DNA from 4 places in the Rhizobium sp. 22-785-1 genome. Region 1 is predicted to be linked to each of the others. Evidence: predicted binding sites of a transcription regulator. Region 1 holds the regulator's gene; each other region holds the start of a gene.
What was found. The regulator LexA, encoded in region 1, represses DNA repair genes until DNA is damaged. The targets are predictions, from matches to a motif close to TGTTCNNNNTGTGTTCNG.

Region 1 (5,679 bases):
GTGAGAAATTACAATGACGACGCGTCGTCCTACGCGCCGCCCCACCTATAAAAATCGATTAGGCCAAAATCAGGCAGCCTTGGCGATGGCATCAAACGCCAGAAGCTTTTCCAGAAGCTTCGGCATATCCTTCAGATGAACCATGTTCGGTCCGTCAGACGGCGCGTTGTCCGGGTCTTCATGAGTTTCGACGAAGAGGCCGGCAATGCCGACGGCGACAGCCGCACGCGACAATGTCTCGACGAATTCGCGCTGGCCGCCGGTGGAACCGCCCTGCCCTCCTGGCTGCTGCACGGAATGCGTCGCATCGAAAACCACGGGCGCACCAAGCGAGGCCATGATCGGCAGCGACCGCATGTCGGACACCAGCGTATTGTAGCCGAAAGACGCGCCACGTTCGCAGAGAAGAACATTGGGATTGCCGCTCTCATTGAGTTTTGAAAGGACGTTCTTCATATCCCAGGGCGCCAGAAACTGCCCCTTTTTCACGTTGATGACCCGTCCGGTCTTTGCGGCGGCCACCAGAAGATCGGTCTGACGGCTGAGAAACGCCGGGATTTGCAGGACATCGACGGTCTCCGCTACAACGGCGCACTGCTCTTCCGTGTGGATATCGGTCAGCACCGGAAAGCCGAACTCTTTCTTGAGGTCGGTGAAGATTTCCATGGCCCTGTCGAGGCCGATACCGCGCTTGCCGGAAAGAGAAGTACGGTTCGCTTTATCGAAAGAGGACTTGTAAACCAGCCCGATGCCGAGCTTGGCGCACAATTCGTGAAGTGTGCCGGCAATCATGAAAGCATGGTCGCGGCTTTCCATCTGGCACGGGCCGGCAATCAGCGAAAACCGCTCCGTGTTGGAGAAGGATACAGCGCCTTTTCCCTCGCCAGCGACCACTTTCAAATTGTTCTTTACAGTCATCTCATTCCTCACGACTCATGCGCCGGACATCGCCGGCAACCGCAACTTTGCGAGCATGCAAAGGCCTTACAACATCAGCCCGAAAATCGGAATCAATTTTCCAGCTTTTCAGGCTTGATACCTTGCGCCAGCAACATGCGACAGACATTCTCGCTGTTCTCACCTCCAGAGAAAGTTGGGCCGGTTACGATGCCTTCCAGGCCTTCTTCGCACGCTGGCTTCGGCCTGCTCCTTACTCGTCCTGCGAGACGCGCTTCTAACCAAGCTGAGCGATCAACCTGCTGCTCGCCATCGTCGTGTTCAGGAGGATGCTGTCATATTCCTAGCGGCAAGCTTCCACATTTGCGCGGAAACAGGACAGCAAAACGGCAAGCCCGAACGTTTGCGGAATTTTAAGGGATTGCAGAACACATATGGAACATATAGTGTTCGTTCTGTATTTGTTTCGCGAATCTTCGCAACGCATTCCAAGGGTTTTCTCATGCTCACGCGCAAACAGCAGGAACTGCTCCTATTCATTCATGAACGAATGAAAGAGTCCGGCGTGCCGCCGTCTTTCGATGAGATGAAAGATGCCCTGGACCTCGCTTCCAAATCCGGTATTCACCGTCTGATCACCGCCTTGGAGGAGCGCGGCTTCATCCGCCGTCTGCCGAACCGGGCAAGAGCGCTGGAGGTTATCAAACTCCCGGAAGCCTATTCCGCACCCGCGCAGAAGCCCGTACGTGGATTCTCCCCAAGCGTGATCGAGGGCAGCCTCGGAAAGCCGAAAGCGCCGGAACCTGCTCCTGCCCCGAAGCCAGTAAATGATGCGATTTCAAGCGCGGTCACCGTTCCTGTGATGGGACGCATCGCTGCCGGTGTTCCGATCTCCGCCATTCAGAACAATACCCACGATGTTGCCGTGCCGGTGGACATGATCGGAACGGGTGAACATTACGCATTGGAAGTCAAGGGTGACTCCATGATCGAGGCCGGCATCTTCGATGGAGACACCGTGATCATACGCAACGGCAGCACGGCCAATCCTGGAGACATCATCGTCGCTCTTGTGGATGATGAGGAAGCGACGTTGAAACGGTTCCGCCGCAAGGGTGCTTCGATAGCCCTGGAGGCCGCGAACCCGGCCTATGAAACCCGTATCTTTGGGCCCGACAGGGTCAAAATTCAGGGCAAACTTGTGGGTCTCATTCGCCGTTATCACTGACCGGTGACTGAAGGCACCCCTACATCGGACCGGTTGAGCGCAGTAATCTCAGAACAAAACCAAAAAAGCAGGTCATCGCCTGCTTTTTTTGTATTCCGCGCGTCAACGGAGACAGAAGCAATGATGGGACAATGAAACTGCACGGGTCTATCGCCCTTCTTCGGTTCGGCCTGTCGATTTCCGATCGCGATCGAAACGGCGCAATGCGGGGAAATCCGGAAGCCATGCCTCACGGCGGATTGTCCAAAGCTCGTAGGTCGGCTCAAATTGATCCGGCTCATCGAGTGAACCGAGATTGACCTCTACTTCGTCGCCGCTCCGGCCAAAAACCGGTGAACCGCAATCGGGGCAAAAAAAGCGGCCATTGTAGCTGCGAGTGTCTCCATCGATCGTTACGGCATCCTCTGGAAAAATTGCCGAGGCGAGAAAGAGCGCACCATGATGTTTGCGACAATCCATGCAATGACAAATCCCGACACGATAGGGCTGACCGACGAGAGATAGCCTTACCTTGCCGCAGGCACAGCCGGCAGACCTCACCACCATGTTATTCCTCCTACTTCACGATACCTAGCCACCGAACACCGAACTTCGAATGAAGTTCAAATCCCACCACTCACGGCGACTGTCTTTGCTCTTCGACAGACCGACACATCAAATAATGTGAAGACCGCTATTCGTGATCCGGCCTGTAACTCCCTGTGGGACCGCGCTACGAGATTACTGACAAATGTTGTCACCCGCGAAAACCCAAGCATTGTCCGCATGAGACTGCGCAACGGTATGCAGCAGTGAGAGGCGCTCTAATATCGAACGAGGGCATATGCGCGGATCTGAATGATTGGGACGCGCTTCAACGTGAACCAGCGCCGGAAGCCATCAAGCCATGCGAACAAACGCATCACCATTTGGAGACAAAAGGATGTACGAACTCTACATAGCCAACAAGAACTACTCGTCTTGGTCGCTTCGGCCCTGGGTGCTGATGGAGACCTTGCAAATCGCATTCGCAGAGAGGCTCGTGCCCTTCAACGATCCCGATCCAGTGAACCGCTTCACCCACTTCTCGCCCACAGGTAAGGTACCCTGTCTGGTGGATGGAAATATCACCGTCTGGGATTCGCTTGCGATCGTCGAATACCTTTCCGAGCGTCATGACGGCGTGTGGGCAAGCAATGCGAATGCCAGGGCATGGTCGCGCTCTGCAACTGCTGAGATGCATTCAGGCTTTCAAGCGTTGCGCAATCTTCATCCCATGAATGTTGGCCTGCGGGTGAGATCAAAAGCGCAGACCGAGGCGCTGACGAAGGACATAGCGCGCATCGACGCCCTCTGGCAGCAGGGGCTTGAAACGTTCAGGGGACCGTTTTTGGCGGGCCAGAACTTCACAGCCGTCGATGCCTTCTTCTGCCCAGTCGCGTTTCGCTTCAAGACCTATGAAACGGCTCTGTCACCGGAGGCTGAGGCCTACAAAGCCCGCCTTCTCGCACTGCCAGCGATGAAAGCATGGGAACAAGCAGCGCTCTCCGAGCAATGGCGTGATCCAGATCATGAAGAGGAAGTCCTGGCGTCAGGCGAAATCATCCAGGATTTGCGCTCATCTCCAAATTGACACCGAAGGACCTAGGGCTGCTTCTCAAGCATCTTTCGGATATGGTCCGGTAACTGCGTATCGAACGTCTTGCTGCGCCAGTCATAAGCGCGATGCACGGACCACGCTCTTTCCAGGCTATTCATCGACGCCCGGGCCTTGGCGACGGGCGCTTCGCTGGCGTTCAGCCAAAGCTCTAGCGATCCCGTTTTTCGCAAGGTGGCTGCGCTGATCAGCAGCGCGCCTGAGCGGCACTCGGTGAAAGGCACGAAGCGCATGGTGACGACAATATCTGCTGCATCGCAAGCCGTTCCGGCAAAGGCCGTATCGGATACAACTGCAACCTTGACACCACTGCCATGGCGTCCGGCGCACCATGCGTCTTTTTGACAGGTGAAGAGATTGCGTCGATCGAAAGCGGTGACCATTCTGGCCTGGGCGCTTTGTCTCTCTTCGCCGCTCAGCGGTTTCGGGCGACGTGTCGCCTTCTGCTGCGTGTCGTTGCCTGCCCTTGCAACCTTGTCATCCAGCACAAGCGGGGCAATGTGCTTCTGCGGCAAAGGCACTGCTCTTTCCCACTGGTCGTAGACGAAACCTCTTGCCTGTCTCTTGGTCGTGGCGATGGCATCGTCGTTGCGAAAAGCCACAAGCGCGCCGTCCTCATAGATCAACAGGTCGGGCTTGGTTTTGCGCTGCTCGACGATCATAAGGCCAAAACCTATGATGAGAACAGGCAGCCCCAGAAGCGCAAGGCGCGTGCGCAGCAACGTGAGCAGAAGAAAGCCCGTTGTCGACACGATGAGAAACCAGGAATGCTGGCGCCCGATAGTGGCATCTCCGCCCCAGCTTGCGACTGTTTTGGCGATATCGATAACGATTGCCATGCCGTAGCCCATCACTTCCAGGAAAGGCGCATCGAGCCCGAATGGCATGAGCAGCATCGCCACCAGAGCAAACGGCATGACGATGAGCGACATCACAGGCATGGCCGCAAGATTGGCGGCAAGCCCATAGGTCGTGACGCGGTGAAAATGCTCCACGGAGTAGATCGCAGTGGAAACCCCGCCGATCAGCGAGGTTATGATGACGCCGCCGACGATAGCGCCGAGTTTGGAGGAAAGCACCATCCATAACGGTGGCCTCGCGATGAAACGCCGCTCCCCGTCCCCTCGCCATCTACTCCAGAACGCATATGCGGCAACCAGCGCCAGTGTCGCGGCAAAGGACATCTGGAAACTGGGCCCCATAATCTCATGCGGAGACATCACGAGAATAACGATCGCCGCCAGCGCCACATTGCGCAGGCTGATCGACGGCCTATCGACGAGGACGGCCGCCAGCATGATCGACATCATCAACCACGCCCGTTCGGCAGAGACTGCAAAACCGGAGATCAGGTAATAGGCAAGCGTCATCATGAGCGCTGCGAATGCGGAGATTTTCTTGACTGGCCAGCGCTGCGAGAAAGCCGGATATAGACTGAACGCCATACGCATGCCGACAAAGAAAATGCCGGATGCGAGCGCCATGTTCAGCCCGGAAATGGCAACAATATGCGCCAGCCCTGAAACGCGCAGCGCCTCCATCGTCTCCTCCGAGATTGCCCTTCTCTCGTCGGTGATAACGGAGGCCGCGAACGCACCGGCATCGCCGCCGATCACGCTGCGTATCCTATCAGCAATGGCCGAACGCAGCATGTAGAGCCAGGAGGAGACGTCATGCACCCACCGCGACCTCCCCTCGACGCTTGCCGGCAGCGGCAACGCCTCAGGTGCGCTGTAGAAGAAGCCAGTGGCACCGATGCCATCGAAATAGGCGGAGAAAGCGAAATCATTGAGGCCGGGAAGAGCCGGACCGGACGGTGGAGAGAGGCGCGCCTTTCCGCTAATACCTGCACCGACCGGAACAGGCTCATGCCGGCTGCGAGAAAGAACGGAGATTCGGTCAGGTAATCGCGCCAGCA
Region 2 (5,679 bases), on a different contig from region 1:
TGAACGCGTTGATCGATCATGAGCTTGCCGATGAAAACTTAAGGATCACGCCAGCGGCACGACAGCGGCTAATCGAGTCGCTGGGTGGCGACCGCATTGCCTCACGCAACGAGGTGAAGAAACTGGCGCTCTACTGCCGTGGCCGAGATGTCATCGAGGAAGACGATGTCGAGGCGATCATTGGCGATGCCAGTGCGGTGTCTGCGGACGACGCCGTGGACGCGATCCTCAAGGGCGATCGCAACGGCTTCTTTCACGCTAGCCAGAAGATCATCTCCTCGAAGACGCCAATCTTTCTTGTGCTGCAGGGATGCCTAAGGCAATTTCAGTTGCTCGACCAGATGCGGGCCGAAATGGACGAGAAGAAGCTTCAGGCAGGCCAAGTGATGCAGACGCTTGGGCGCGGCATTCATTTTCGCCGCAAGCCGATCATCGAGCGTGCGCTACGCACATGGCAGCCGGCCGCGATTGCCAGAGAAATGAACCGGTTGCAGTCAGCGATCCTGCAAAGTCGCCAGCGTCAGAGCCTGGAAGAGAGCGTGGCGCTTCTGACGCTGCTTGCCACAACCCTGCAAGCGGGTAGGGGCAGCTGATCTTTCTATCGATCGAGAGAAATGAAAAAGCCTCCGCGGCAGGTGCCGGGAGGCTTTTAATATTTACACAGAGCTGACTTGTATCAGTCGCCTTTGCCAGGCTCAGCGGAGAAGTAGAGATCGAGCTTGCCCTCGACGCCGTCCATCTCCTTGGCTTCCGGCAGCGGATCGCGCTTGACCGTGATGTTCGGCCAGATGGCAGCGTATTCGGCATTGATCTTCAGCCACTTGTCGAGGCCCGGCTCGGTATCCGGCTTGATCGCCTCGGCGGGACATTCCGGCTCGCACACGCCGCAATCGATGCATTCGTCGGGATTGATGGCGAGGAAGTTTTCACCTTCGTAGAAGCAATCCACGGGGCAGACTTCAACACAATCAGTGTATTTGCAGCGAATGCAATTATCGGTCACGACATACGTCATGAAGAACTCCAGAATATGCAGGCCGGGTCAGTGGCTTTCGAACACAAGCCTTCGCCCGGAATTCAGACAGGGCATTTTCGCAAGTGACGTAATGCCTTTGACCCAAGATAGCAAGGATAAACCATGCTGAAAAAAGCGAGCAAAATAGTCGTTTATTCTAATCTGGATCGTTATCGCTCTCCGAGATGAACCTGTCTAGCGCCCGGCGTTCCTTCTTGGTCGGACGACCGCTGCCTGGCTGGCGAACAGCCTGCTCCAGCAGGGTCAAGCGATCCTTCGGTTCGCGGGGAGGGGTTTGATCGTCATACAGAAGCCTGGCCTCTTCATAAGGCCCGCGCCGCTCGCCCGCCGCCTTGACGATGAGAATGCGGTCCATCCGCTCGACGGAGATATCGAGCTTGTCACCGGGCTTCACCATATGGCTGGCTTGGCGGATGGGCGCGCCATTGACCCGGATATTGCCCGACTGAATGTAGCTCTGGGCAATCGATCGGGATTTTGCCATACGGGCGAAGAACAGCCACTTGTCGAGGCGCTGACGCCCGGCTTCGAGTGGCTGTTCCTTTTGACCCATAGACTTACTTCTTCAGCTGCTCCTTGAGAGCAGCGAGCTTGGCGAAAGGCGAATCCGGATCCATCGGCTTTTCCTTGCGCGGTGGCTTTGCCTCGAAACGCTGCTGACCCTGCGGCTTGCCGCCGCGATCGTTGCGTTCGGGACGATCCTTGCGCTCGCCCCGATCAGGACGATCGCCACGATTGTTGTTGCCGCGTGCCTTATTGTCCGGACGGCCGCCTTCGCGCTTGCGATCGCCATCACGGTTAGCGTCACGATTGATATTGTGGCGGTTGCCTGGACGACCTTCGCCCGCTTCGCGACGTTCGCCTTCACCGCGGTTACCGGCACTGCGGTTGCCCGGGCGGCGGTTATCGCTGCGCTGATTGTCGTTGCGGCCACCTGGACGCCACAGAAGGACCGGCTTCGGCTCAGCATTTTCAGCCGTCGCTTCCTCGCTCTTGCCTTCTTCAGACGTGCTTCCTTCGGTTTTCGGCTCTTCAGCCTTCACCTCTGCAGCTGTTTCGACTGGCGCTTCGGCAGAGGCTTCCTGTTCGGAGGCATCGGAGGCGTCCGCATCGTCATTTGCAGCGTCTTCAGCTGGAGCGGCGTCTGTCGCACCTGCCTTGGCAGGCTCGCCGCTCTGCGCGGCCAGGAAAGTCGCTGCCTCTTCTGCGGAGACCTGATCGGCACGGTAGCCGAGACCCTTGAGGATCTCTTCCATGTCGTCCAGCGTCGCACCGAGGATCGACAGCATTGCTGTCGTGGTGGTGAAGCGGCGACCATCATAGGCGCCTTCTGGGCGCGGCTGCTGACCGGGCTTCCACTGCAGCAGCGGACGGATGAGGTCTGCCAGACGCTCGAGAATATCGATGCGCACGGCGCGCTTGCCGAGGAAACGGAAACCAGCAAGCTTGTAGAACATGCGCTCGAAGCCGGGATCGGTCACGACCGAGGTGCGGCCAGCGGCCAGAACCGGAATGAGATCGCCATAGCCCGGCTTGCCAAGTCCGTCATTCTTCAAGGCCCAGAGCAGTGTCACGAGCTCGGCAGGCGCCGGCTTCAAGAGTGCAGGCAGAAAGACGTGATAGGCGCCGAAGCGGATGCCGTAACGGCGCATGGAAGCTCGCGCGTCCTGATCGAGCGTCTTGACCTCCTCGGCCACATCACGACGGAACAGGATGCCGAGATTTTCGACCAGCTGAAACGCCAGGCCCTTGGCAAGACCCTGCAGGTCTTCGGCACGAGAAATATCGTCGAGCGGCTTCAGAACCGTTGCGATCTGATGATTGACGAAGCGCTCGATGCGGGCAAGTGCGTGGTCACGCGCATTGCCGCTCAACTGCTCGTCGGCCAGCATGATGACGCGTGGCTTCATGATGTTGTCGCCGGCTGCCAGACGCGCCACGGGCTCACCGAGCCAGCGGACGAGGCCGTCCGAGCTCAAGGCGAGGTCGCCGTTGCCACTGGCATGGAGGCGGGCGGCACGCGCCTCGTACTCCAATGCGAGCGCCTTTTGCGCTGCCGCCTGCACGGCCTTGGCATCCGGGCCTTCGGTTCCCGAAACCGGGGTGAACCGGAATCCCGCCAATTGACCGACATGATGTCCTTCTACGAAGACATCACCATTCACACTGATTTCAGCTTCAAGCATCGCATTCTCTCTTAGGCGCCTCATGAGCACAGATGTCCTGCGATCAACAAAGCGTTTCGTCAACCTTTCATGTAGCGCATCGGACAATCGATCCTCGATTTCCCGTGTCTTTTCTTGCCAGTGTGTCGGATCGGCAAGCCATCCTGGGCGGTTGGATACATACGTCCATGTTCTGATCTGCGCAATCCTGGCGGAAAGCGTGTCGATCTCACCGTCTGTCCGGTCGGCGCGGCGCACCTGTTCGGCCATGAAATTCTCATTGACCGTACCGCGTTTCACCAAATCGAAATAGAGGGTCGAAATCAGATCGGCATGTTGTGCAGGCGCGATGCGGCGATAGTCCGGCAAAGCGCAGGCTTCCCACAATCTTTCGACACGCTCCGCCGTCGTGGTGACGTCGATGATCTCCGGATAGCGCGCTAGATATTCAAGCGCCTGCTGGTCGATCGCGGGAAGCGCACGTGACAGGCCCTGCACCGTTGGTGCGGCGTCAAGGCTCGCCTGGAGATTTCTGATGGATGAGAAATCAAAATTCTTGGTGCGCCATTGCAGCACTTTGACCGGATCGAACTCGTGTGATTCGATCCGCTCCACCAGTTCATCGTCCAGCGGATCGACCCGACCCGTGACACCAAAGGTGCCGTCGCGCAAATGACGTCCGGCACGACCGGCGATCTGGCCCATTTCAGCCGGGTTCAGATTGCGGAACTGGTAGCCGTCGAATTTGCGGTCCTGGGCAAAGGCCACGTGGTCGACATCGAGGTTCAGACCCATGCCGATGGCATCGGTCGCGACCAGGTATTCCACATCGCCATTCTGATAAAGGCCGACCTGGGCGTTGCGGGTGCGCGGAGACAGCGCGCCAAGAACGACGGCAGCACCGCCGCGCTGACGACGTACCAGTTCGGCAATCGCATAGACCTCGTCGGCGGAGAAGGCGACGATGGCTGAACGCTGCGGCAGGCGGGTGATCTTCTTCGAGCCCGCATAGAAGAGCTGTGAGAGGCGAGGGCGCTCGACCATCACGATGCCCGGCAGCAGCTTTTCGAGAATGGGCCGCATAGTGCCGGCACCCAAAAGTAGCGTCTCTTCCTTGCCGCGCAAGTGCAGGATGCGGTCGGTGAAGATGTGGCCGCGTTCCAGATCGCCCGCGAGCTGTACCTCGTCGATGGCAACGAAGGCGGCATTGGTTTCGCGCGGCATCGCTTCCACTGTACAGACGGAATATTTGGCGCGGGGAGGGGAGATCTTCTCTTCGCCGGTGATCAGCGCGACGTTGTTGGCGCCGACCTTTTCCACCAGTCGCGTATAGACCTCGCGCGCCAGCAGGCGCAGCGGCAGGCCTATGACCCCGCTTCCATGCGCCACCATTCTTTCAATGGCATAATGGGTCTTGCCGGTATTTGTCGGTCCAAGAACGGCCGTTACACCGCGGCCGCTCAAGATCATGGGGCGAAAATTCAACGTACTATCCGCGAAAACGACGATGCTGCTACTCTTCGGACACGGCGTGAGGGCGCCCGCATTTTAGTCCTTCACACATGGCAATCGAGAGGGCCAAACGCAAGGACGAAAGCGTTATCAGCGGCGTCTTCGCTCATTTGATTGCCGGATACGGTCGCGCAAAACGCTTTTTTACCGAGAAACGCCAAAGCCACAAGATTCGGAACAGGTTGAGAACGAATCAGAGACGAATCGCTGACTCCAGAAGATTCAGTCTTTGTTCACGGCAAGATGTGGCTTTCTCTGCCGTCAAAGCCACCAGATGCTGAATCAGATGTCGCTAAAGAACGATGCCGGCTACAGAGGTTGTCCCGCCAGCAGTTTTGGGCCATTGCGATCCGAGGTTCCGGCAGCTTGGCCGATAAAGTAGGATTTGAGAGCTGGAATCCGGTCGACGAGGCCAAGCCCGAAATCGCGCGCGACGCGGATAGGGCCGACATCGTTTGAAAAAAGACGGTTCAGCACGTCGGTTGTCACGCCCATACGCACGGTATCGAAGCGGCGCCAGGACTGGTAGCGCTCCAGTACGTTGAGAGAACCGATATCGAGCCCGATGCGATCGGCCTCGACGACGGTTTGCGCCAGCGCTGCCGCATCCTTGAAGCCAAGATTGAGCCCTTGGCCGGAAATTGGGTGAATGCCGTGAGCGGCGTCGCCGGCCAGCGCAATGCGCGGTGCGACGAAAGCGCGGGCGAGCGTGAGGCCAAGAGGGAAAGCGCGGCGCGGACCGACAGGGCGGATGGGTCCGAGCTTGTGGCCGAAGCGCCGCTCAAGCTCTTCTTCGAAAATCAGATCGTCGGACGCAACGAGACTGTCGGCGTCCGCAGTACGTTCGGTCCACACCAGCGAGGAGCGATTGCCTTTAAGCGGCAGGATGGCGAATGGGCCGGACGGGAGGAAATGCTCTTCCGCGCAGCCATTGTGCGGGCGTTCGTGCTCGACCGTCGTAACGAT
Region 3 (5,679 bases), on a different contig from region 1:
GTGCGAGGGTCATTTTGCCGGGCTCTTCCTTTGAGTGCCGCACGGCTGCTCTTGCAGCCATCAGTTCCTTGACCAGCTGCGCTCGCGTCTCTTCGTCCAGAGCCGGATTGCTTTTGCGCCACAGTCGCCCGCGAACCACGAAGTATCGCCCATCTGGGGTCGAAGGATATTGAGTGGATGTCGAGCGGTTGCTCATAGTAGCGAGCCCTGAGCTGGCGTTTCGGCCACTGCAGGGGCAAGTGCGCCGCGTTTCGTCAACTCGGTCTGGGCACTGAAGCGCACATCGCCATCGCGATCGCGAAGATATCCCATAAGCGCCTCGTCAGTGAGGCGATCCCAGCCCTTTCCTCTGTCCGGACCGGCAGGCACGCGCGGCAAAAGTCCGGGTTCGGCGCTCCACGCCACCAATTGATCGAACGGGGCGATATTCAGCATGTCGCGCAGGTGGTGAGCGGTCACGTAAGCATCCGGCATGGCGCGATGCGCGGGGAGACCGATTTCGTGAACCAGGCCTTCCGGCATCCTCTGGTAGCGTAACATCTGGTTGGAGAAGCGTGGTAGGTCCGGCCACAGCCGCAAAGCGCATTTCCATGTACAGATCCAAGGCAAACCGCCGGTCAGCCGATCCGTACAATATCGTTGTTCGAACGCCGCACGATGAGCGGCCAAGGCGACAACGCCGCCCTCGGGGCGAAGGACACGTGGAGCCAAGTCTTTCCAGAACGGTGCGTCGGCCACCTGCTCATCGAGGATATGATGAATTGCCATCGTTTCGGTCGTGATCGGACGTCCCGGATTGACGAAAAGTGCGCCACGGTTATCGGTCAGTGCCCAGCAGCCTCCAACGTCACGGGCCACATCTTGCCAGCCGATTTCGCAAACATCGTTCGCGCCATTGCCAGCGGTTTCCAGATCGATGACGCGGATTCGGGGTTCTGACATGTCCAGGTCGGTTCCAAGCTTGTTTATTGCTCATAAATCGAAGCCGAGCTGAGGTTGTTCCCCATCACCCTTGCCGGTCTCGCTGGTGAGAGAGGAAAGTGTCACGCCAAGTAGGCGAACGGGCCGTCTGAAAGGATAGACTGTAGCAAGCAATCCTGTGGCCGTATCGAGGATGGCTTCGCAACTCGCAAATGGCACGGCGTTGCTCTTGCTTCTCGTCGCCTGAGTGAAATCGGAATACTTGATTTTGACGGTCACCGTCTTTCCGCTGAAACCCTTCGTGTGGCAGTGACCCCAGACTTTTTCGGTCAAAGGTTTCAACTCGGCGGCGGCAATATCGAGATCGTCAATGTCTTGCATGAACGTATCTTCGGCACCCACGGATTTCCGAACTCGGTCGGGCCGAACCCTGCGCTCGTCGATACCGCGGGCGATGCCATAGAAGTAGGGCCCAGATTTGCCGAAGTGCTTGGTGAGAAACTCCAGCGGCTGCTGCTTGAGATCGGCGCCTGTTTCGATCCCCAATCTGCGCATCTTTTCGGCGGTCGCTGGTCCGACTCCGTGGAACTTCTTCACCGCGAGCCTCTCGACAAATACTGGCCCGTTCTTTGGCGTAATGACCGCCTGGCCATTGGGCTTGTTGAGATCGGAGGCCATTTTGGCGAGGAACTTATTGTAAGAAATGCCGGCGGATGCGTTAAGGCCGGTGATGTCTTTGATCTTCGAGCGGATTTCCAACGCAATCTCGGTCGCGATCGGCATGTGTTTCAAGTTCTCCGTGACATCAAGATATGCCTCGTCGAGCGAGAGGGGCTCGATCAATGGCGTATACTCGGCAAAAATCTCCCGAATTTGCTGTGATACGGCACGATAGACCTCGAAGCGCGGTTTGACGAAGATCAGATCGGGACATTTGCGCACCGCGGTCACGGAGGGCATGGCCGAATAAACGCCGAACGCCCGTGCTTCATAACTTGCCGCCGCGACAACGCCGCGCGCCGCAGCGCCACCAACGGCGAGAGGCTTGCCGCGAAGATCGGGATTATCGCGTTGCTCGACGGAGGCATAAAATGCATCCATGTCCACATGGATGATCTTGCGTGGCTGCGAGGGGTCGATGGAACTCATTGAAGCCGTCGATATGGTTTTGAACAAAAGAGGAACATAGTCAGATGTTACGCCGCCCGCAACGGTATTCGGACCATAACTTTATCTCTTCATGAAACCATAGAGCACACTAGGAGTTTGCCAGCTGAGACATTTTACGGGAGAGAACAATGGCAGAGAATGCTACGAGTACTATTCGCGCCACCTTCGAAACCCGCGAGGCCGCGGATCTGGCAGTTGAGCATTTGGTTCAACAGCATGGCATTGCCCGGCCCGATATTTTCATTCAGTCGGCGTCGAATGAAAATACGACAGGGACGGGATCGTCACGTGGCGATGTTTCGCGCTCCGATGCTCCCCACGAAGGTGAGATTGAAGTGTCGGTCGATATTGCGCCAGACCAGATGCAGGCCGTCCAACGTAGCTTTGGCGATGTCGGAGCACTTCGCGTCTCGAACAGATGACTGCCGCTGAGCTTGTTTATCAAAGAGGCTCCGCTCTAGTCGGCTAACAACGTAATTGCTGATCCTGCGATGTGGATGTATTTGATGTCGCATCACTGTTTAGGATCAAGATGCAGACGTTCTCCAGGTTGCCGCCGCTTGAAGCGCTGGTTGTTTTCGAAGCCGCGTCTCGTCTCGGCAGCTTCTCCCGAGCGGGCGTTGAGCTCGGTTTGACCCAAAGTGCGGTTAGCCGCCAGATCGGCAAGTTGGAAGCCTTTATCGGATCCAAGCTGTTCGAGCGTGTACCAACAGGTGTGCGGCTGACGACGATCGGAGAGAACTACTCCATCGATGTCTCCAGGTTGATCCTCGATATCGCAAGCGTCACGGATGGCGTCAGATTGTGGACGGGCGCCAGCCAGATTACCATCGCTTGCTCTCGCGGCATCGCGGACCAATGGTTTATGCCGCGTCTTAAGAAGCTAAAGCAGGATCTTCCGGGGCTGGAGCTTAGATTGCGTGTGACGGATGATGTCGCTCATCTGCGCCTAGACGAATTCGACCTCGCAATATTCTACCGAAAAGAAAGACCGATTGGCGTCTGGCTGGCTGAACTCGGTCAGGAAGAGGTCGTTCCCGTGTCCGGGCAAGGCGCTCTTATGCTGGAAGAGCAAATGGCGCCAGTGCTTATCTCTATTGAAGACTCCATGCGGGAGTGGCAAGATTGGGATAATTGGTGGCGCTCGTCGACGATGTCGCCACCCCAGGACGCAGTGCATTGGAAGCTTGGCGATTATGGCCTTTGCGTCGCCGCCGCATCTGAAGGACTGGGCACGACACTTGGATGGACATGGCTGATCCGTGATCAGTTGGATAGTGGTGTTCTCATTCCTGTACATGCCCACACGATGCGATCTGAGGGACGCTTTTATCTCATGCGTCCAGCAGACCGGCATCAGCGCAAAATCGTGCGCGAGGTTGCTGACTGGTTGATCGAAAACAACAAGCAGACCGCACGCTAAGCGGTGTCACGCTGGAAGAGGTCGAGCCTTGCGTCGGCGGTCCAACATGAAGCGTGCGTAGCCTATGAGGGTGAAGATCAGCCAGGCGACCTGCGATATCAGGGAACCGAGATTGAAATTCCATATCAATGAATAGATCAGAAGGACGCCACCAAGAACATTCAAGAGAGTGTAGCGGCCATCTTCGATGTTGAGAATGCGCAACTGCAGCAAAGCATATGCGATGAGATAGAAAATTGCTCCTGCAAGGCCAACAATGTCCGCAAGCCCCATTTGTGTTCACTCCGTAGGTCGCCCTTTGTCCAAGGGCTTCGCGACGCCGGCTCACTCCGGCCACGCTCGTTTACTCCGCTTCGCAAACAAGCAAATACGCTTTGATTTCATGACCCCATGCGCAAAAATCATACCCCCGTAAAGGGCTCTCTCTCTAGTGCCGAACCGCTGAGTACGATAGGCCAGACCCCCGACAGCCGGCCTACGACCGGCTACGATAAAAACAGGGAACCGCGATATGACTGACTCCCCTTTTTCGATTGATCGACGCAGCTTTCTTATCGGGGCAGCCGGTCTCACCGCACTTTCAGCTGGCTTCATTACGCAAGCAAACGCTCAAGATGCTCAGACACCCAAGAAAGGCGGCGTCCTGAAGCTTGGTATCGGAGGAGGTAGCACCACCGATAATCTCGATCCACGGATTCTGAAAGACTGGGTTCCGGTCAATCAAGCCTTCATGATCATGAATGGTCTGGTCGAGATCGACGCGAACAACCACGCCGTTCCAGAGCTTCTGGAAAGCTGGGAAGCGCAGCCGGGCGCGAAAGAGTGGGTGTTCAAGCTGCGTCAAGGCGTGACGTTCCACAACGGCAAGGCTTTGACGGTCGAGGACGTAATCTACTCTATCAATCTCCATCGCGGTGAAACGACGTCTGCGGCCCGATCGGTTGCTTCGGCCTTGAAAACGGTCGAGAAAGTTTCGGATAGCGAAATCAAGATCGTCCTGGAAAGCGGGAACGCTGACCTTCCCTACATCCTCTCGGATTATCACTTCCTTGTCGTTCCCGAAGGCTGGACGGATTTCAACAAGCCGGTCGGCACAGGTCCTTTCGTGTTCGAAAGCTATGATCCAGGTGTCCGCTCGCGCTTTACGCGCAATCCAAGCTACTGGAAGCCGAATGCCGCTCATGTCGACGCTGTCGAAGTGATCGTTATCAACGATATTGCTGCACGCACCAACGCGATGATGTCCGGTCAGGTCCACGCGATCAACCAACTTGACTTCAAGACTGTCGATCTGTTGCGCCGCAATCCAAATCTCAACATCGTTCAGTCGGCAGGCGGGCAGCACTTCACCTTCCTGATGGATTGCACGCAGGCTCCCTATACGGACAACAATATCCGTCTCGCGATCAAGCACGCCATCGATCGCGAGCAGCTTTTGAAGACGGCTCTGCGGGGTTACGGTCGCATCGGCAATGACCATCCGATCCCAAGTTCCGACCGCTTTTATGCCGCCGATTTGCCACAGCGGCCCTATGATCCGGAGAAGTCGAAGTTCTATCTGAAGCAGGCGGGCCTCGACACGCTGAAAGTCGAGATTTCCGCCTCCGACGCAGCATTTTCCGGCGCGGTCGACGCTGCGGCAATTTTCCGTACCAGTGCGGCGAAGAGTGGCATTGACGTGTCCATCAAGCGCGAGCCTGCGGACGGTTACTGGGACAATGTCTGGATGAAGGCCCCCTTCTGCATGTCCTATTGGGGCGGTCGCCCAACCGCCGACCAGATGCTGACCATTGCATACCAGTCGACCTCGGCGCAGAACGACACACACTGGAAGAACGAGACCTTCGACAAGAAGCTGGTGGAGGCTCGTGCGCTTCTGGACGATGCCAAGCGCAAGGAAATCTACGCCGAGCTGCAGGCTCTGATATCAAACGAGGGCGGCGCGATGATACCCATGTTCGGCGATTATCTTGACGCCACCTCCAAGAAACTCAAAGGCGTAACCACACACCCGATGTTCAATTTCATGGGTGCTCGTCTTGCTGAAAAGGTCTGGTTGGACGCGTAATGACTATCCTCATCCTGAAGCGCGTCGCTTTGGGTATTCTGACGCTTCTGCTCGTGTCGGCGCTGATTTTCGCCGGCACACAGCTTCTACCCGGTGA
Region 4 (5,679 bases), 640 kb from region 1:
GCACCACTTCGCCATCGATGATGGAGTAGACGACCTGATCACCGGGGCGAAGGTTGAGCGCTTCACGCATGTCTTTAGGCAACGTTACCTGCCCCTTTGACGAAACAACGACTTCCCATCCCATGATACGCACCCGTAAGAAAAAACATCATATGGCGGAAATATTATCATTCATCCGCCAAAAATACAAATATCAGATCTACCGTGAAAGCTCCTTCAAGCCCAGTCGGATCAGCTTGGCGCTGTCTCCACCCTCCCCGCCATTCTTCAAGGCGGCCGCCACGGCGTTGGCAGCCTGATCGCGCGAATAGCCGAGATTGGTCAAAGCCGAGACGGCATCGGCGACCGGCGCAGGCGCCGCCCCTTCGCCGATCTCCTGCTTGAGCCCGATGGCACCTGCCGCCTCTCCGGCAAAAGCAGGGGCCTTGTTGCGCAATTCGGTGACGATGCGGATCGCGACCTTCGGACCGACGCCCGGCGCGCGGGAGACAACAGCCTTGTCCTGCAGTGCGATGGCGTTTGCGAGTTCGGACGGCGAGAGGGTGGAGAGAACCGCAAGCGCCACCTTGGAGCCCACACCCTGCACGCTCTGCAGCAGGTTGAACCACTCGCGTTCCAGAGCACTCATGAAGCCGAACAGCTTCAACTGGTCCTCACGCACATAGGTCTCGATGAACAGCACGACCGCCTCGCCGGCAGAGCCAAGCCGCGACAGCGTGCGTGCCGAGCAATGCGCCACATAGCAGACGCCATGAACGTCAACGAGAACGTAGTCGTCGCCGATTTCTTCTATGGTGCCTTTGAGTTTGCCGATCATCGTCGCGTCCGTGATGTTTGAGAGAGAGCCAAAAGCCGAAAAGAGTCTGCCTAGCCGGCGGCGAGAATGCGGCGCATCCGGTCGCCACCGCGGTTATGTGCATGACAGATGGCGATCGCCAGCGCATCGGCGGCATCGTTGCCCTTGAACTCGGCCTTCGGCATCAGGATTTTCAGCATCATGTGGATCTGCTGCTTTTCCCCGTGGCCGACCCCGATCACCGCCTTCTTGACCGCATTCGGTGCATATTCGGAAACATGAAGACCTGCGCGCGCGGGAACGAGCATGGCGATGCCACGCGCCTGTCCGAGCTTCAGCGTCGCCACAGCATCCTTGTTGACAAAGGTCTGTTCAACAGCTGCTTCATCTGGCTGATAGGAATGCACGACCTCCGCCAGCCCGTCATGCAACTGGCAAAGGCGCGACGCGAGGTCCATCTCGGCATCGGACGTCACAGTGCCGGAGGCAACGAAACGCAGGCTGTTGCCAATCGTTTCGATGACGCCCCAGCCGGTACGCCTTAGGCCCGGATCAATGCCGATAATTCGAATCGCGTTTTGCATGTGTCAAACCCTATCCTGTGGGCTTGAAACCTGCCAGCCATAAGTGAACAAAACAAAAACATTCAAAGAGAAAAGCCGGACTGGAGCCACGCCCTACGCGTCATCAGCCCGTCAGTTTTTTTGAACCATGGATCAATTCGCTGCAACGACTATGGCAAATGCGACACCTCGCATTACATTTCCTTACAAAGAAATGCCGCAAGGAGCATGCCATGATTCCCTTTTCCATTCTCGATCTCTCGCCGATTGGCGACGGAGAGAACGCAAGCAAGGCGCTCGATAATTCCCGCCGCATGGCCATCAAGGCGGAAGAGAACGGTTACGAGCGTTTCTGGCTTGCCGAACATCACGGCATGCCAGGCATCGCCAGCGCCGCCACGTCCATTGTCATTGCCCATGTGGGTGCCGCGACCTCTCGGATCCGCGTCGGCTCGGGTGGCGTCATGCTGCCGAACCATTCGCCGCTGGTGATTGCCGAACAGTTCGGCACGCTTGCAGCATTGCTGCCGGGGCGTGTCGATCTCGGCCTCGGTCGCGCACCGGGAACGGATATGCGCACGGCCCGTGCGCTTCGCCGCAATCTCGACGCTGGAGCGGAAAACTTCCCGCATGACATCGTTGAGCTTCAACGCTATCTCGGCTCCCCCGAGCCGGACCAGGCAATCCTTGCCGTGCCGGGCGTCAATTCCAACGTGCCGATCTGGCTTCTGGGCTCAAGCATCTACAGCGCCCATCTCGCCGCAGCGCTGGGCCTGCCCTATTCCTTCGCCTCGCATTTCGCCCCGGACATGCTGATGGATGCGATTGCCATCTACCGCGAACGCTTCCAGCCATCCGCGACGTTATCGGAGCCTTACATGATGGTCGGCATCATGGGGGTCGGTGCCGATACGGACGAGGAGGCGCGACATCTCTTCACCTCCGCGCAACAGCAATTCGTCAATCTGCGCAAGAATGTCCGCACGCCCTTCCCGCGGCCGGTGGACAGCATCGACGGTTACTGGAACGATATGGAGCGGATCACGGTGGAACACACGCTGCGCTACGCCGCCGTCGGTTCTCACGCGACCATCGATCGCAAGCTTCAGCAGTTCCTGGGCGAGACCGGCGCAGACGAATTGATCGTCTCCATGCCGATCCACGACATCAACAAGCGGCTGCGGTCGGTTGAAGTTTTCGCCGAGGTGCGCGAAGGCGTGAAGAAGGCGGCTTGAGCCGACTGTGCGCTGACACGCCTCTACCACTGTCACCATTGAAAATGAAAAAGGCCGGAGCAAATCCGGCCTTTGTGCTTTTGATCTGTCGCTTTCGATTGCCGTCCTCACATCGGACGGAGCCAGAGAGTGTCAAGCGGACAGCTTCGCCATGACTTCTTCGGACACTTCGAAGTTCGAATAGACGTTCTGCACGTCGTCATCGTCTTCAAGGTTGTCGATAAGCTTCATCAACGACTGGGCCTTTTCCTCATCCACCGGAACGGTGTTCTGCGGACGCCAGACAGCCTTGACGCTGTCAGCTTCGCCAAGCGTCGCTTCGAGCGCCTTGGAAACTTCATTGATGTCTTCGAAGCCGCAGATGATCGTGTGGCCTTCTTCGCCGCTTTCGACATCTTCGGCACCGGCTTCGATTGCCGCTTCCATCACCTTGTCAGCATCGCCAACGGATGCCTTGTAGGTAATTTCGCCGACGCGGTCGAAGGAGAAGGACACCGAACCGGTTTCGCCAAGTGCGCCACCAGCTTTGGTGAAAATCGAGCGGATGTTGGAAGCCGTGCGGTTGCGATTGTCCGTCAGCGCTTCGACGATGACTGCCGTGCCACCAGGACCGTAGCCTTCATAGCGCACAGAATCGTAGTTTTCCGCATCCGCGCCCGAAGCCTTCTTGATGGCGCGGTCGATATTGTCCTTCGGCATTGACTGCGCCTTGGCGTTCTGCACAGCCAGGCGAAGAGCAGCGTTCATGGTCGGGTCCGGAAGACCGGACTTGGCTGCAACGGTGATTTCACGGGCAAGCTTGGAGAACATCTTCGAACGGATCGAATCCTGTTTCCCCTTGCGATGCATGATGTTCTTGAACTGTGAATGGCCAGCCATGGCACCCCTGATCGGATCGTTTGTTTGGATTGGGGGCCTTATAAGGGCGATATGGCGGCTGTTCAAGCCCGTAAGCCCTTCTTCTCGCCTCTCAATAGCAGCACGACAAGGAACAGAAATCCTCGCCCGCCGTTCTGATGACAGGTGGCGCGGTCACGACAGGATCGTAGCCGACACGAACAGGAACCGGAAGGAGATCAGTGAATGGTAAGCCTGACTGAAGCACGCGAACAACCCGCCCGTCAGCTTTGGGACGAGATCAATTCCGTCCATGCGGGCATGCTGGGCCTGGAAGGTCTCCACAGCCACATGCAGCCCATGGCGCCGCATGCGGACCCGAAGACCAACACCATCTGGTTCTTCTCCAAGCGGGATACCGATCTCGTCCAGTCGCTGAAGTCCGGTTCGCGCGCGCATTTTTGCGTTATCGGCAAGGATCACGACTACCACGCCTGCCTGTCGGGCAAGCTGGAAGTCCGTGACGATAAGACCAAGCTAGAGGAATACTGGAACTCCGTTACCGCCGCCTGGTACGAACACGGCAAGAGCGACCCGCAACTGGTGATGCTGGCGCTGCATGTCGATGACGCCGACATCTGGGCCTCCACCGACAGCACGCTGAAATTCGGCTGGGAAATCGCGAAAGCCAATATGTCGGACGAAAAAATGCCGGATGTCGGCGTTCGACAGCACCTGACCTTCGCCTGACCCGATCGTCGACTGACGACCGCAAGCGCCGTGCATCTTTGGGATGCGCGGCGCTTTTGCATAGGCGTGGCCGTCGCACCGATCGGTTGTGGCTGACGTTTGCTACATGCCTTGCGGCACGAGTATATGCGGCTGGCGGGGAAGGTTTCGCATCGATACCCGGATTATCGGGTCACTGGCATAGGCGATCTTGAACTGAGGTCCGAAGGCCACGAGAAACCGCTCCAGAGCGCTCGGCTGGTGCATCGGCAAAATGAGCGCGGAGCGCAACCGCTTGACGATGCGGCTCATGCTGTCCGCCCCCATCGTCAGCCCGCCGTCGACCGGCACCATCAGCACATCCAGCCGGCCGATTTCCGCATATTGCGTTTCCGTCAGCTCGTAATGCAGATGCCCGAGGTGGCCGATGCAGAGCCCGGCCACTTCAAAGATGAAGATCGAATTGCCGTCCTTGGTCAGCAGACCATCGCCACCCCAGCGGTTGCGAATATCCGAGGTCACATTGCGGATATAGACATCGCCCACTTCCAGCTTGTGAACGGCCTTTTCACCCGGCACATCGCTCCAGCCATGCAGCACATGCTTGATCTCAGGCTCCGGTGCGAGCGTGTAATGGGTGGTGTGCGCATTGTTCATGGTCGCTACCGTCGGCATGACCGGCGGGCGGTAGACGCCGTTATAGTCGGTGGCCATCACCACGCCTTCGGGTGACTCGATCGTATAGGTGGAATGGCCGATATACTGGATCTTCACCTCTTCCCGGTCGCTGAACTCAGCCTTCTTGATATCGGATGGCTCGAAGCTGGCGAAAGTGACCTTGGGAAGCGCCTGCGCAATCGCCTGGCACTGGCTGACGGGAGGGCGATCGGGAGGTTCCTGCGCGGCAACCGAGGCGGCGCTGAACAATATGGCGATCAATGCAGGCATGGATATGCGACGCATGGCACCACTCCCCTGAAAGGCGAATGCAGGGAAGGATGCGGCAAGGATGGGGGTTCGTCTAGCTGTTAGCGGTAGGTTGCGCTCACATTGTTGTCATTGCGGGGTGGACGCAAACACTCAAGCCCAAAACGCCGGAACAGTCTCCGCCAGCCTTGGCCCAATTCGCAAGGGCGCGATCTTCTCCGCCAAGCCGGTGCTATCGGAAATCTCCACCCCAACGCCGCACAGCGTCGCAGGACCGCTTGCCGCCTCGAAACGGCCCTTCGGCATTTTCGAGATAAACCGGTTGATCGGCTCTTCCTTCTCCATGCCGAGCGAGGAATCGTAATCGCCGCACATGCCGGCGTCCGACATATAGGCGGTTCCGCCGTTCAGGATTTGAGCATCCGCCGTCGGCACATGGGTGTGCGTGCCAACCACGAAGCTGGCGCGGCCATCGACGAAATGGCCGAAACATTGTTTTTCGCTCGTGGCCTCGGCGTGAAAATCGAAGATGATCGCATCCGCCTGTTCCTTCAGCGGGCAGGCTGCGAGAATGCTTTCGGCGGAGCTGAAG

Region 2: the regulator LexA is predicted to act here: its motif matches at 4,887-4,904, upstream of ACQZ5M_RS12765 (helicase-related protein).
Region 3: the regulator LexA is predicted to act here: its motif matches at 2,090-2,107, upstream of dinB (DNA polymerase IV).
Region 4: the regulator LexA is predicted to act here: its motif matches at 1,424-1,441, upstream of ruvC (crossover junction endodeoxyribonuclease RuvC).

What each region holds. Positions count from the first base shown of each region.
Region 1 covers NZ_JBNWDI010000001.1:348,217-353,895, forward strand. Annotated here, with positions in the region: gene kdsA (3-deoxy-8-phosphooctulonate synthase) at 70-918, opposite strand; gene lexA (transcriptional repressor LexA) at 1,400-2,125, shown strand; gene ACQZ5M_RS01655 (GFA family protein) at 2,273-2,671, opposite strand; gene ACQZ5M_RS01660 (glutathione S-transferase family protein) at 3,048-3,737, shown strand; gene ACQZ5M_RS01665 (ComEC/Rec2 family competence protein) at 3,749-5,679, opposite strand, start outside.
Region 2 covers NZ_JBNWDI010000005.1:255,622-261,300, reverse strand. Annotated here, with positions in the region: gene holA (DNA polymerase III subunit delta) at 1-593, shown strand, start outside; gene fdxA (ferredoxin FdxA) at 677-1,015, opposite strand; gene ACQZ5M_RS12770 (RNA-binding S4 domain-containing protein) at 1,173-1,589, opposite strand; gene ACQZ5M_RS12765 (helicase-related protein) at 1,594-4,671, opposite strand; gene ACQZ5M_RS12760 (ubiquinone biosynthesis hydroxylase) at 5,023-5,679, opposite strand, start outside.
Region 3 covers NZ_JBNWDI010000006.1:157,445-163,123, reverse strand. Annotated here, with positions in the region: gene ACQZ5M_RS14025 (hypothetical protein) at 1-196, opposite strand, end outside; gene ACQZ5M_RS14020 (DNA polymerase III subunit epsilon) at 193-942, opposite strand; gene dinB (DNA polymerase IV) at 973-2,070, opposite strand; gene ACQZ5M_RS14010 (hypothetical protein) at 2,220-2,513, shown strand; gene ACQZ5M_RS14005 (LysR substrate-binding domain-containing protein) at 2,624-3,514, shown strand; gene ACQZ5M_RS14000 (CBU_0592 family membrane protein) at 3,521-3,787, opposite strand; gene ACQZ5M_RS13995 (ABC transporter substrate-binding protein) at 4,026-5,582, shown strand; gene ACQZ5M_RS13990 (ABC transporter permease) at 5,582-5,679, shown strand, end outside.
Region 4 covers NZ_JBNWDI010000001.1:985,916-991,594, forward strand. Annotated here, with positions in the region: gene ACQZ5M_RS04680 (AbrB/MazE/SpoVT family DNA-binding domain-containing protein) at 1-124, opposite strand, end outside; gene ruvA (Holliday junction branch migration protein RuvA) at 200-817, opposite strand; gene ruvC (crossover junction endodeoxyribonuclease RuvC) at 868-1,380, opposite strand; gene ACQZ5M_RS04695 (LLM class flavin-dependent oxidoreductase) at 1,593-2,594, shown strand; gene ACQZ5M_RS04700 (YebC/PmpR family DNA-binding transcriptional regulator) at 2,727-3,473, opposite strand; gene ACQZ5M_RS04705 (pyridoxamine 5'-phosphate oxidase family protein) at 3,678-4,181, shown strand; gene ACQZ5M_RS04710 (MBL fold metallo-hydrolase) at 4,284-5,123, opposite strand; gene ACQZ5M_RS04715 (TIGR00282 family metallophosphoesterase) at 5,241-5,679, opposite strand, start outside.